One region of the Micromonospora sp. NPDC023814 genome, then DNA from elsewhere that is predicted to be linked to it. Evidence: riboswitches for the same ligand, from Rfam matches in the RefSeq annotation. Region 1 holds a riboswitch; each other region holds the start of a gene.

Region 1 (3,201 bases):
TCGCCTGACCCGTTCCTTCGCTCGGCCCGGCTCGGGACGCCGACGCCCGTCGACGGGAGCCGACGGACGCCGAGTGGGCCTCAACCGCCCACGGGTCCCAGAAGCGCCGAGAGCGCCGAAGCGCCGACAGGGCCCACAGCCCGTCCGGACCGGGCCGCGCGACGCCGGAGCGGGTCGCAGAGACGCCGACAGCGTCCGAGAGGGCTACAGCTGCCGACAGGGTCTAGAGACGCCGACAGGGCCGCCCCGCAGACGCGGGGCGGCCCTGTCGTTGGCTGCGTCAGAGCAGGGACACGTGCACGTGGTCCGTATGGTTCGACGGGCCGCTGTAGGACTTCCAGCCGGTCGCCGGGAACCAGATCTGCCGGTTCCAGATCACGTAGTAGATGCCGAGCCGGTCGGCGTTGCGGACCAGGAACGCGGTCAGGTTGTTGCCGTACATGTAGGTGTCGTCGTTGTGCCAGGGGGAGAAGCCGCTCCTCTGCAGCGACCAGTCGCAGGCCCGGCCCTTCGGATGCTCGTACGGCCCGCCGGAGCGGTAACAGCCGACGAAGCGGTTGAAGCCGGCCCGCTTGACCTCCTTGTACATGTGCAGGGTGCGCGCGGTGATGCAGCCGGAGGTGGTGGGGTCGTTCTCGGTGCAGGACAGGGGCTTCCAGTCGCCGTCGGCAGTACGACCCGGTGCCATCCGGGCCACCGGCGAGGTGGCGACCACCTTGCCGCCGGTCAGCCCCCTGCCGCCGACCAGGGCGAGCGCCTTCTCCGCCTCGCGCTTGCCGCGGGCCATCTCGTTGGTCAGCTTCTGCTGCTCGCGGACCTCGGCGTCGAGCGCCAGCTTGGCCTGCTCGGCGCGGTTCTTGACCGCGTTCACCTCGGCGAGCTTCTTGGCGTTGACCAGGTTCAGCTCGTCGAGGGCGGCGGCGCGCTTGACGAACGAGTCGGGGCTGGCGGTGTCCAACAGCATCGACACCGCGCCGATCCGCCCGGTCCGGTAGGACTGGGCGGCGATCTGGCTCACCTGCGGGGCCAGCGCTGCCAGGTCGGCCTGCGCCCGGTCGACCTCCAGGGCCAGTTCCAGTTGGCGCTTCTTCGACTTCGCGAGCTTCGCCTTGGCCTGGACGTAGCTGCGGTTCCGCGTCTCGATCAGGTCGTTCAGCAGCTTGGGCTCGTCGTCCCCGTGGCCGGAGGGTTGGGCCGGGGGGGTGGGTGCGGCCGCCGCCGGGAGGGGCCCGGCGAAGACGGCCAGGGCGGCGATCACGGCCACCACAGGTGTCAACCAGCGGCGTAGGGGTGCCGTCACAGTTTTCCCTTCCGTCGACCGCCGACCGGGTTAGCTGACGGGTTCGGGGCGGAAGTGGCCCCTACCGCTGTCGCGGATTCACCCCACGTACCTGGGTCCCCGGCTCGCCTGGCGGCGATTGGGCGGCGGCACCGCAGGCGCCGCTGCGCGCCTTCGGCGGTGACCGGCAGCGAGGTTACCCGAGAGCCCTCCCGGGGATCTACGTCCCTAAGCCGACTAAATGCGTTATTTCGTAACGGCGGAGGGTGACCAGTGACGCGTTTATCAGGCGGGACGTCCTGATCGGTCACGCTGAGGAGTTTCACCATGCGGTGTCCGTGCTCCCGTTTCGGTCGGGCCACCCGGCGGGGGCGGCGGAGGGGGTGTTTCCGGCGCGCGGCCCGCTGAGGGCCTCCAGCGCCTCGGACCGGTCGGCTGCCGGCCGGGGGGCCGGCGGGGTCGGGGGTGCGCCGCGGTCGGCTGACTCGTCGCCGCGCCGGCCGGCCGTGGTCACCACGGCCGCGAGCCCGGTGGTCAGCGGCACGGCGGCGATCAGGCCCAGGGTGGCGACCGCGCTGCGGACGATCTCCTGGGCCAGGAACTCGCTGGTCAGGATCTGGCTCACCGCCCGGGAGTCGGCGGTCAGCAGGAGCAGCACCGGCAGCGAGGCCCCGGCGTACGCCAGCACGATGGTGTTCACCGTCGAGGCGATGTGCGCGCGGCCGACCCGGGTGGCCGCCCGGTACAGCTGCATCCGGGACAGCCCCGGGTTGGCGTGCGCCAGCTCGGTGACCGTCGCGGCCTGCGTCACGGTGACGTCGTCGAGCACGCCGAGCGAGCCGATGATGATCCCGGCGAGCAGCAGGCCGTGCAGGTCGACGTCGGCCTGGAACATCGACAGCGTGGTGGCGTCCTCGGTGCCGAACCCGGTCAGGTGGGTCGCCGCGGTGGCGATCGTGCCGAGCACGCCGGTCAGCACCAGGCTGCCCAGCGTGCCGAGGACGGCGACCGAGGTCTGCGCGGTCACCCCGTGCGTCAGGTAGAGCACCACGAACATGATCAGTGCCGCGCCGACGACCGCGACCAGCAGCGGTGGGCTGCCGGCGCTGATGCCGGGCAGCACGAAGGTCAGCAGGATGGCGAAGCTCGCCGCCAGGCCGGCCAGCGCCGCGAGCCCCCGCCACCGCCCGAACGCGACGATCGCGGCGGCGAACAGCACCACCAGCCAGAGCAGCGGCTTGCCGCGCTGGTGCTCGGCGATGTTGTAGGCGCTCGCCGAGGGGTCGGCGGGATCGGTGAGCTGGACCAGGATGATCTCGTCGCCGACCGCGACCGTCGGCGCCCCCGGCCCTGCCGGTACGGGCGTCTCCACCTGCTGGCCGGCGTCGGGGCCGTCGTCGACGCGTACGGTCACCGTGCCGCAGGGGCCCTCCGCGGCGCCCGGGGCGCCCTCCGGCGCCTCCGGGGTGGGCGGGCACGGCTCCGTCACCACCCGGGTCACCGTGCCGTGGTGGCGGGGCGGATCGGTGCCGGGCGCGGCGTCCGGGGCGTCCCACGGCCAGAGCAGCAGGGCCGCGATCAGGGTGGCGACGAACAGGGGCACCACCGTCGCGACGAGGATCCGTCGCACCCTCGGCGGGGCGGACGGTGCGGGACGGGTGTGGTCGGCGCCCATCGAGTGTCTCCCAACGAATCCAGGGCGGGGTACGTGCCGGCAGGCCGGTCGGTTCGGCGTGCCCGGGTGACCGCCGCAACGGATCGCCCTGGGGTGGCGGGCCGGTCGCGCACCGCGACGGCCCGGCCCGGCCCGTCGCGGTCGTTCGGTACCGCCGCCCGGTCGGGGCGACGGTGCGGGCGGCGCGGAGTGCGGAGGGCCACCGGCCGAATGGTAGCCATCCCGACATCCGGTCGCAGGTTGTGAG
Region 2 (3,201 bases), on a different contig from region 1:
GCAGTCACTTGCACATATTGCGATGTGAGCATAGATTGAACCGGGTCCGGACGGGTGACGGAAGGTGGGCGCGTGGGTGCAGGTCATGACCACCACCACGGGTCGGTCGCGAATGCCGCGCACCGCCACCGGGGCCGCCTCTGGGCGGCGTTCGCGCTGCTCGGCGCCCTGATGGTGGTGGAGGCGCTGGCCGCCTTCCGCACCGGCTCACTGGCCCTGCTGAGCGACGCCGGGCACATGTTCACCGACGTGCTCGGCATCGGCATGGCGCTCGCGGCGATCACCGCGACCCGCCGCGCCGGCGCGGACCCGCAGCGCACCTTCGGCCTCTACCGGCTGGAGGTGCTGGCCGCCCTGGCCAACGCCGTGCTGCTCTCCGGCGTCGCGGTCTACGTGGTCGTCGAGGCCGTACGCCGGTTCGGCGACCCGCCGGAGGTGCTCGCCGGCCCGATGCTCGCGGTCGCCGTGCTCGGCCTGCTCGCCAACGTGGCCGCCTTCGCCCTCCTGCGGTCCGGGGCGAAGGAGAGCATCAACATGCAGGGCGCGTACCTGGAGGTGCTGGGCGACCTGCTGGGCTCACTCGGCGTGATCGGCGCGGCCCTGCTGATCGCCGTCACCGACTGGTGGTGGGCGGACCCGCTGGTCGCGGTGGCGATCGGGCTGTTCATCCTGCCCCGCACCTGGCGACTCGGGCGCGCCGCGCTGCGCATCCTGGTGCAGGCCGCGCCGGAGCACCTCGAGGTCACCAGGGTGCACGACCGGCTGGCCGCCGTGCCCGGCGTGGCCGAGGTACACGACCTGCACGTCTGGACGCTGACCTCCGGGATGGAGGTGGCCTCGGCGCACCTGACCATGAAGCCGGGCGCGGAGGTCGGCGCGGTGCTCACCGCGGCCCGGACGGCCCTGCACGAGGACTTCCAGATCGAGCACGCGACGTTGCAGATCGAGCCGGGGGCGTCTCCCGGGGCCTGCGGGTCGGTTGAGTGGTAATGAGCACAGCCTTAAATCTGGGAGAGTATTGTTGACTTATGCCGGATTTGACGGTAAGCAGACAGGCACCCTCAGTCACCCGTGCTGCACCAGTCACACCGGCACCGGTAGGCTCGGTTCCGGCCTCCGCCAGGCGGCACCCACCGGTGCCGGCGGTGGCCGCCGCCTAATCGCCCGGCGGGGCGAACCGGGGAACCATGTTCGTGGGGTGCATCCGCGTCAGCGGTAGGGATCTTCCGTCCCGAACCCGTCAGCTAACCCGGTCGGCGGCTGACGGAAGGACACGTGTATGCCAGTGATGGCACCTGTACGACGACGCGCCGCCCGGTTGGCGGCCCTGATCGCCGTGACGCTCGCCCTCGGCGCCGCGGTCGCCCCGGTCACCACCACCCCCGCAGCGGCCGCCTCCCGGGCCGGCCTGCTCGCCGCGGCCCCCGGCCAGGACGAGGAGGGCGGCACGCCCGCCCTGCGGGCCCAGCTCGAAGCCGCCAGCAAGGGCTACCTGGACGCCAAGCGGGCGCTGGACACGTCGGTCAAGCGGCAGCAGCAGCTCGCCGCGCAGCTCAAGACGACCGAGAGCGAGCTGACCGAGCGGAGCAGCAAGGTCGGCGAGATCGCCGGGGTGGCCTACCGGACCGGCCGGCTGGGGGTGGCGTCCGCCCTGCTCAACAGCGGCTCGCCGGACGGCTTCATGGACCGGGCCGCCGCCCTCGACGCGGTGGCCGCCAACGAGGACCGGGCGCTCCGCGAGCTCCAGGAGACCCGCGACCAGGCCGCCCGCACCAAGCTCGCCCTGGACGGCGAGATCCGGGAGCAGCGCAAGCAGGTCACGCTGATGGCCAAGCGCAAGGACCAGGCGGAACGGGCGCTGACGGTGGCCAACCGGTCGCAGTCAAGCGGCGGCGGGCCGGGCGGCAGCTCCACCGCGACGGCGAAGCCGGCGCCGCGCAACTCCGACGGGTCCTGGCCGTCCGAGTCGTGCAGCGTCAACGACCCCACCCCCGCCAACGGCTGCATCACCCCGCGCACCCTGCACGCGCTCAACCAGGCCAAGGCGGCCGGCTTCACCCGCTACGTCTCCTGCTACCGCCCCGGCGGCTCCGGGGAGCACCCCAAGGGTCGCGCCTGCGACTTCGCGGCCCAGAAGGGCGGGTTCGGGGGCGACGCCACCGGCGGCGACAGGACGTACGGCAACAACCTGGCGGCGTACTTCGTCAAGAACGCCGACCGGCTCGCCGTGCTCTACGTGATCTGGTACAGGCAGATCTGGCTGCCCAGCAGCGGATGGAAGTCGTACAGCGGCGCCAACGGCGACCCGTCCAGCGACCACACCAACCACGTGCACCTGTCGGTCTACTGACGCCCCGGCCCCGGTGACCCGCTCGCGGGTCACCGGGGCGACCGCCTTCCCGCCGCCACCTCCCCGGCCGTCGGCCGGGGAGGTGGCGGCGTCGTCGATGCCCGGCTCAGGCGGGCGGTGACTCCGGCGGGTGCCCGCCCAGGGCGACGCCGAGCCGGGCCGCCAGCCCCAGGTGGGCGGCGCGCGCCTGGCGGAAGGCGTAGCCGAAGAGCGGGACCGGCGCGGTGAGGGTGATCTCGACGTCGATCCGGACCACGCCGTCCGGCTCGGCCCGCAGTCGGGTCCGGTTGCGCACCGTGGTGGCCGGCCACTGCCGCGCCACGGTGACGATCTCGTCCGGCCCGTCGACCAGGACGTCGGCCCGGTAGGTGACCGGCAGGCGCAGCGGCCCGACGGCCAGCCGGTCGGTGATGAGGTAGCTGGCCCGCGCGCCGCGACGGGGCGACACCCGGCGGACCCGGACGATCAGCGGGTGCAGGTCCTGCTGCCGGGCCGGGTCCGCGAGCAACCCCGCGGCGTCGGCGAGCGAGCAGCGCGCCTGGACGGTGTAGCTGAAGGAATCCCGCCTGAGCACGCCGTCTCCCCACCGTCGCCGTCGCCCGATCGTCGCGCACCGGCGGCGCGCTGGCAACGGCGCGCCGCTCCGCGCGCGGATGCCGGCCGTGCGATCCGCGCGCGTCACCGAGGCGTCCGACATCGACCTGTCGGGCCGCGGCGACGACTGACGCCAACGGGGCACCGGCGGGACCCCTGCCGGCGGGTCAGGCGCCGGGGAGGACCTCGGGGGCGGGCACGCCGGCGTAGTAGGGCTCAGGGGCGCCGAAGAGGCCGAGCAGGCCGGTCACCCAGAG
Region 3 (3,201 bases), on a different contig from region 1:
GGCGGCCAGCGCCAGCCCGACCACGCCGCCGAGGGAGTGCCCCAGCACGACGAGCCGGTCCCCCGCCGCGAGCCCCGCGGCGATCCGGTCGGCCAGCCCGGCGAACGAGTACGCCGACAGCGGCGGCGACCAGCCGTGGCCGGCGAGGTCCGGCGCCAGCCACCGCCCCGTCCACCGGCGCTCCAGCAGCGGCGCCCAGGGCAGCCACACGTCCCCGGTCGCGCCCATGCCGTGCAACAGCAGCAGGACGCGCCGGCCGTCCCGGTCACCCGATTCGTCGACCATAGGCCGCAGTGTGCCACCCGCCGTACGCCCCGGCGAGGGCCGTGACCCGGAGACGACATCGGGCGCCGGCTCCCGGGGTGGGGAGCCGACGCCCGACGGGTGTCTTTGTCAGGCGGAGTAGCCGCGGGTGGCGGCCCAGTTCGCCAGGGCGATGGTGGACATCCAGTACGACGCGGTCGCCGGGTTCGCCGAGTCGGCGATCTTCACCAGCCGGCCCTCGTCCTGGTAGCCCACGACGGCGATGTAGTGGCCGCCGGGGAAGGAGTGCCAGCCGCCGTCGGTGTCCGTGGCGCTGCCGGCGACGTTGACCACGACGCCCCGCCCGTCCGTGATGGCGGCGACCACGTCGGCCTGGAGCTGGTCCATCTGCGCCGGGGTCGCGGCACCGCCCGGGATCATCCGGGTCCGGTACGGGTCACCCTTCACCGTCGCGTTCAGCACCCGGGTGGTGTCCTCGGCCGAGTCGGTGCCCATCTCGTCGGTGCCCAGCTGGGCGCCGAGGGCGTCCTGGCTGCGCGCGATGCCGGCGGCGCTGAGGGCGTGCCGGACGGCGGCCGGACCGCAGTTGTAGAAGGTGGTCTGGGCCTGGTAGTCGTAGTCCAGGGACTTGGACTTCGGCGGCTCCGGCTTGCGGGTCAGGTCCGGGTTCGGGGCGGCGCTGGTGGCGCTGGCCGACGGAGCGGCGCTGGACGCGGCCGGGGCGCCGGCCGACGGGGCGGTCGCGATGCGGGCGTCGCCACGCGAGGCGACGCTGCCGTCCCGCAGCTCGCTCACGGCCACCGGGGCCTGTGCGGCGGCGGGTGCCTCGTCGGTGCCGGCCAGCAGCGCGCCGGTGCCCGACGCGAGCACGAGCGCCGCGGCCGACGCGGCGGCCACCTGGTACGGACGCTCGGACGTGAGGCGACGGAGCTGTCGCTTGAGGTGGTGCTTCACGGTTTCCTCCACGGGCTCGGGGGGTGAGCGGCCGCCGGTCCGCGCAGGGGGGACCGACCGCGCGGACGGCGTCCGGCGGTGGTGGACCACTCAGGGGATGCGCCCGGAATGCCGGGCGACGGGCGGTGACCGGTGAGTCAGCTCGCGGCGTGCGGCCGGGCGAGCGCGGGCACCGCGGCGCCGTGGAGGCGCCGGAACGACCGGGGGGCGGGTGGGTGCTGCACGAGGATGGAACTCCTTCCGACGCCGCCGACCGGGTTAGCTGACGGATTCGGGCGGGAAGAACGCCCTACCGCGGGGCCGTGGCCCGCGGATTCACCCCGATGTTGCACTGGGTCCCCGGCTCGCCTGTTCACGATTAGGCGGGTCGGCGCGGCGTCGCCTCTTGCGATCGGGTACCGCACCGGACGGGCCGACACTACTGGTCGGCCCGCGCCCTGCCAACCCGCTCCCACCTGCTTAAACCTTGATCGAGAGACTTTTTTTGCGGTCAGTTCGACACTGACGCGACTCAATGGGACGACCGTTTCCCGACGCACCTTGCGTCGACAACCGGACGAGCGGCGGACATCGGCGCGGAATCGCCGGCGGGAATCGGCCGGGCCGCGCCGGATGACCGGTTCGGCACCGCTATGACCGGCGTCACGAAATTGCCCGGCGGTTCAGCCCACCCGCGCGGGCCGCCAGCGCGCGGCGAGCGCGGGCCGGCGCCCGGCGGACACGGGCCGGGCCGCCGGGAGCCGGCCCGGCCGGAGCCGGACCGCTGCGGCGTACGCCTCCCCGGCCAGGGCCCGCGCCGCCTCGGCGGCCAGGTCGGCGTCCCGCCACGCCGACCGTTCCCGCTCGGCGGCGGCCCGGTGGTCGGCCCGCTTCGCGTCGCGTACCGCCCGGGCCAGCGCGATCTCCTGCTCGACCGGGTGCCGGCGGGGATCCCAGCCGGCCCGGCGGCCGAACACCTCGCGGAGTTGGCGGGTGGAGAGGTCGCCGCGCCAGTGGGCCGCCACCGCCGCGTGGTGCAGCCAGCGCTCGCGGGCGGCGTACTCGGCGGGCGTGCGCGGGGTGCGCGGGGCGGGCAGGGCGGCGGCGCCGGTGAAGCGGCGGGCGGCGGTCTCCGCCTCGTCGTACGCCCGCCAGGCCCGGTCGGCCTCCTCCTGGGCGGCGAGCCAGTCGGCCCGCCACCGTCGGGCGGCGTGGGCGGCCCGGCCCGCCGCGACGGCCACCTCCTCGGCGTAGCGGCGCAGGTCGGCCGCCTCCGCCACGGGGTCGACCGCGGGCGGGGCGACCGGCTCGTCGGCGGGACGGACCCGCTCGGGGTGGGCGACCAGCACGGCGAGCACGGTCAGGGCCAGCAGGAGCAGGGCGGACCAGATGGCGGCGGCCCGCGGCACCTCGATCAGGAACTGGTAGACGACGGTCTCCATGGTCGGCACCTCACGGGGAGCGAGTGCGGCAGCGGGGCGCACGCGGCGCCCGGGTGGCGGGGCTCGGCGGTGCCACGTCCCGCCGCCGGGATGTGGCGCGGGTGGTGGAGAGCGGAGGACGGGCACCCTTGTCAACGCCTGCGGTGGCGAAAGGGGCCCTTCCTACGCCGTGCGGCGGGCGCGGTCGCGGGGCGCGCGGGCCCCGCGGGGTGGTGCGGATCAAACGTGCGGCGGGCCCCGGGGGCCGGCCGTCACCGGGGTGCGCCCGACCGGCGCGGGGGCCGGGCCGACGGTGACGGCCCCGGCGGCTGCGCCCGGGTCGGCCAAAGCGGCGGGGTGGCCGGGGCCGGTGGCGGCCCGGTCGACGGCGGCGGCCCGGTCGGGGTCGGCACCGTCGGCGACGACGCGGTGGTCGGCGACGGCCACGGGCGGGTCGGCGGGTGCCATCGTGACGGGGAGTGCCGGGGCCGGGGGCGCCCAGGCGTCAGCCGGGGGCACCCAGGTGTCGGTCGAGGGCACTCCGGCCTGGGCCGGGGCAGCGGGGAGGGCCCCGGCGCCGACG

What was found. A riboswitch is a leader RNA that binds a small molecule or an ion and turns the genes downstream of it on or off. The one in region 1 is predicted to bind cyclic di-AMP.
Region 2: linked by a shared signal. The riboswitch ahead of AB0G14_RS07240 (hypothetical protein) and the one ahead of AB0G14_RS15810 (hypothetical protein) in region 1 are both predicted to bind cyclic di-AMP.
Region 3: linked by a shared signal. The riboswitch ahead of AB0G14_RS07715 (C39 family peptidase) and the one ahead of AB0G14_RS15810 (hypothetical protein) in region 1 are both predicted to bind cyclic di-AMP.

The regions. Positions count from the first base shown of each region.
Region 1 is NZ_JBFAAF010000025.1:60,749-63,949, forward strand. Features, by position in the region: gene AB0G14_RS15805 (carbonic anhydrase) at 1-8, shown strand, start outside; gene AB0G14_RS15810 (hypothetical protein) at 281-1,300, opposite strand; cyclic di-AMP (ydaO/yuaA leader) riboswitch at 1,304-1,435, opposite strand; gene AB0G14_RS15815 (YibE/F family protein) at 1,602-2,954, opposite strand.
Region 2 is NZ_JBFAAF010000009.1:96,402-99,602, forward strand. Features, by position in the region: gene AB0G14_RS07235 (cation diffusion facilitator family transporter) at 73-990, shown strand; cyclic di-AMP (ydaO/yuaA leader) riboswitch at 1,144-1,275, shown strand; gene AB0G14_RS07240 (hypothetical protein) at 1,289-2,350, shown strand; gene AB0G14_RS07245 (SRPBCC family protein) at 2,457-2,924, opposite strand; gene AB0G14_RS07250 (STAS domain-containing protein) at 3,112-3,201, opposite strand, start outside.
Region 3 is NZ_JBFAAF010000010.1:60,274-63,474, forward strand. Features, by position in the region: gene AB0G14_RS07710 (alpha/beta hydrolase) at 1-285, opposite strand, end outside; gene AB0G14_RS07715 (C39 family peptidase) at 394-1,230, opposite strand; cyclic di-AMP (ydaO/yuaA leader) riboswitch at 1,451-1,593, opposite strand; gene AB0G14_RS07720 (hypothetical protein) at 1,881-2,639, opposite strand; gene AB0G14_RS07725 (hypothetical protein) at 2,859-3,201, opposite strand, start outside.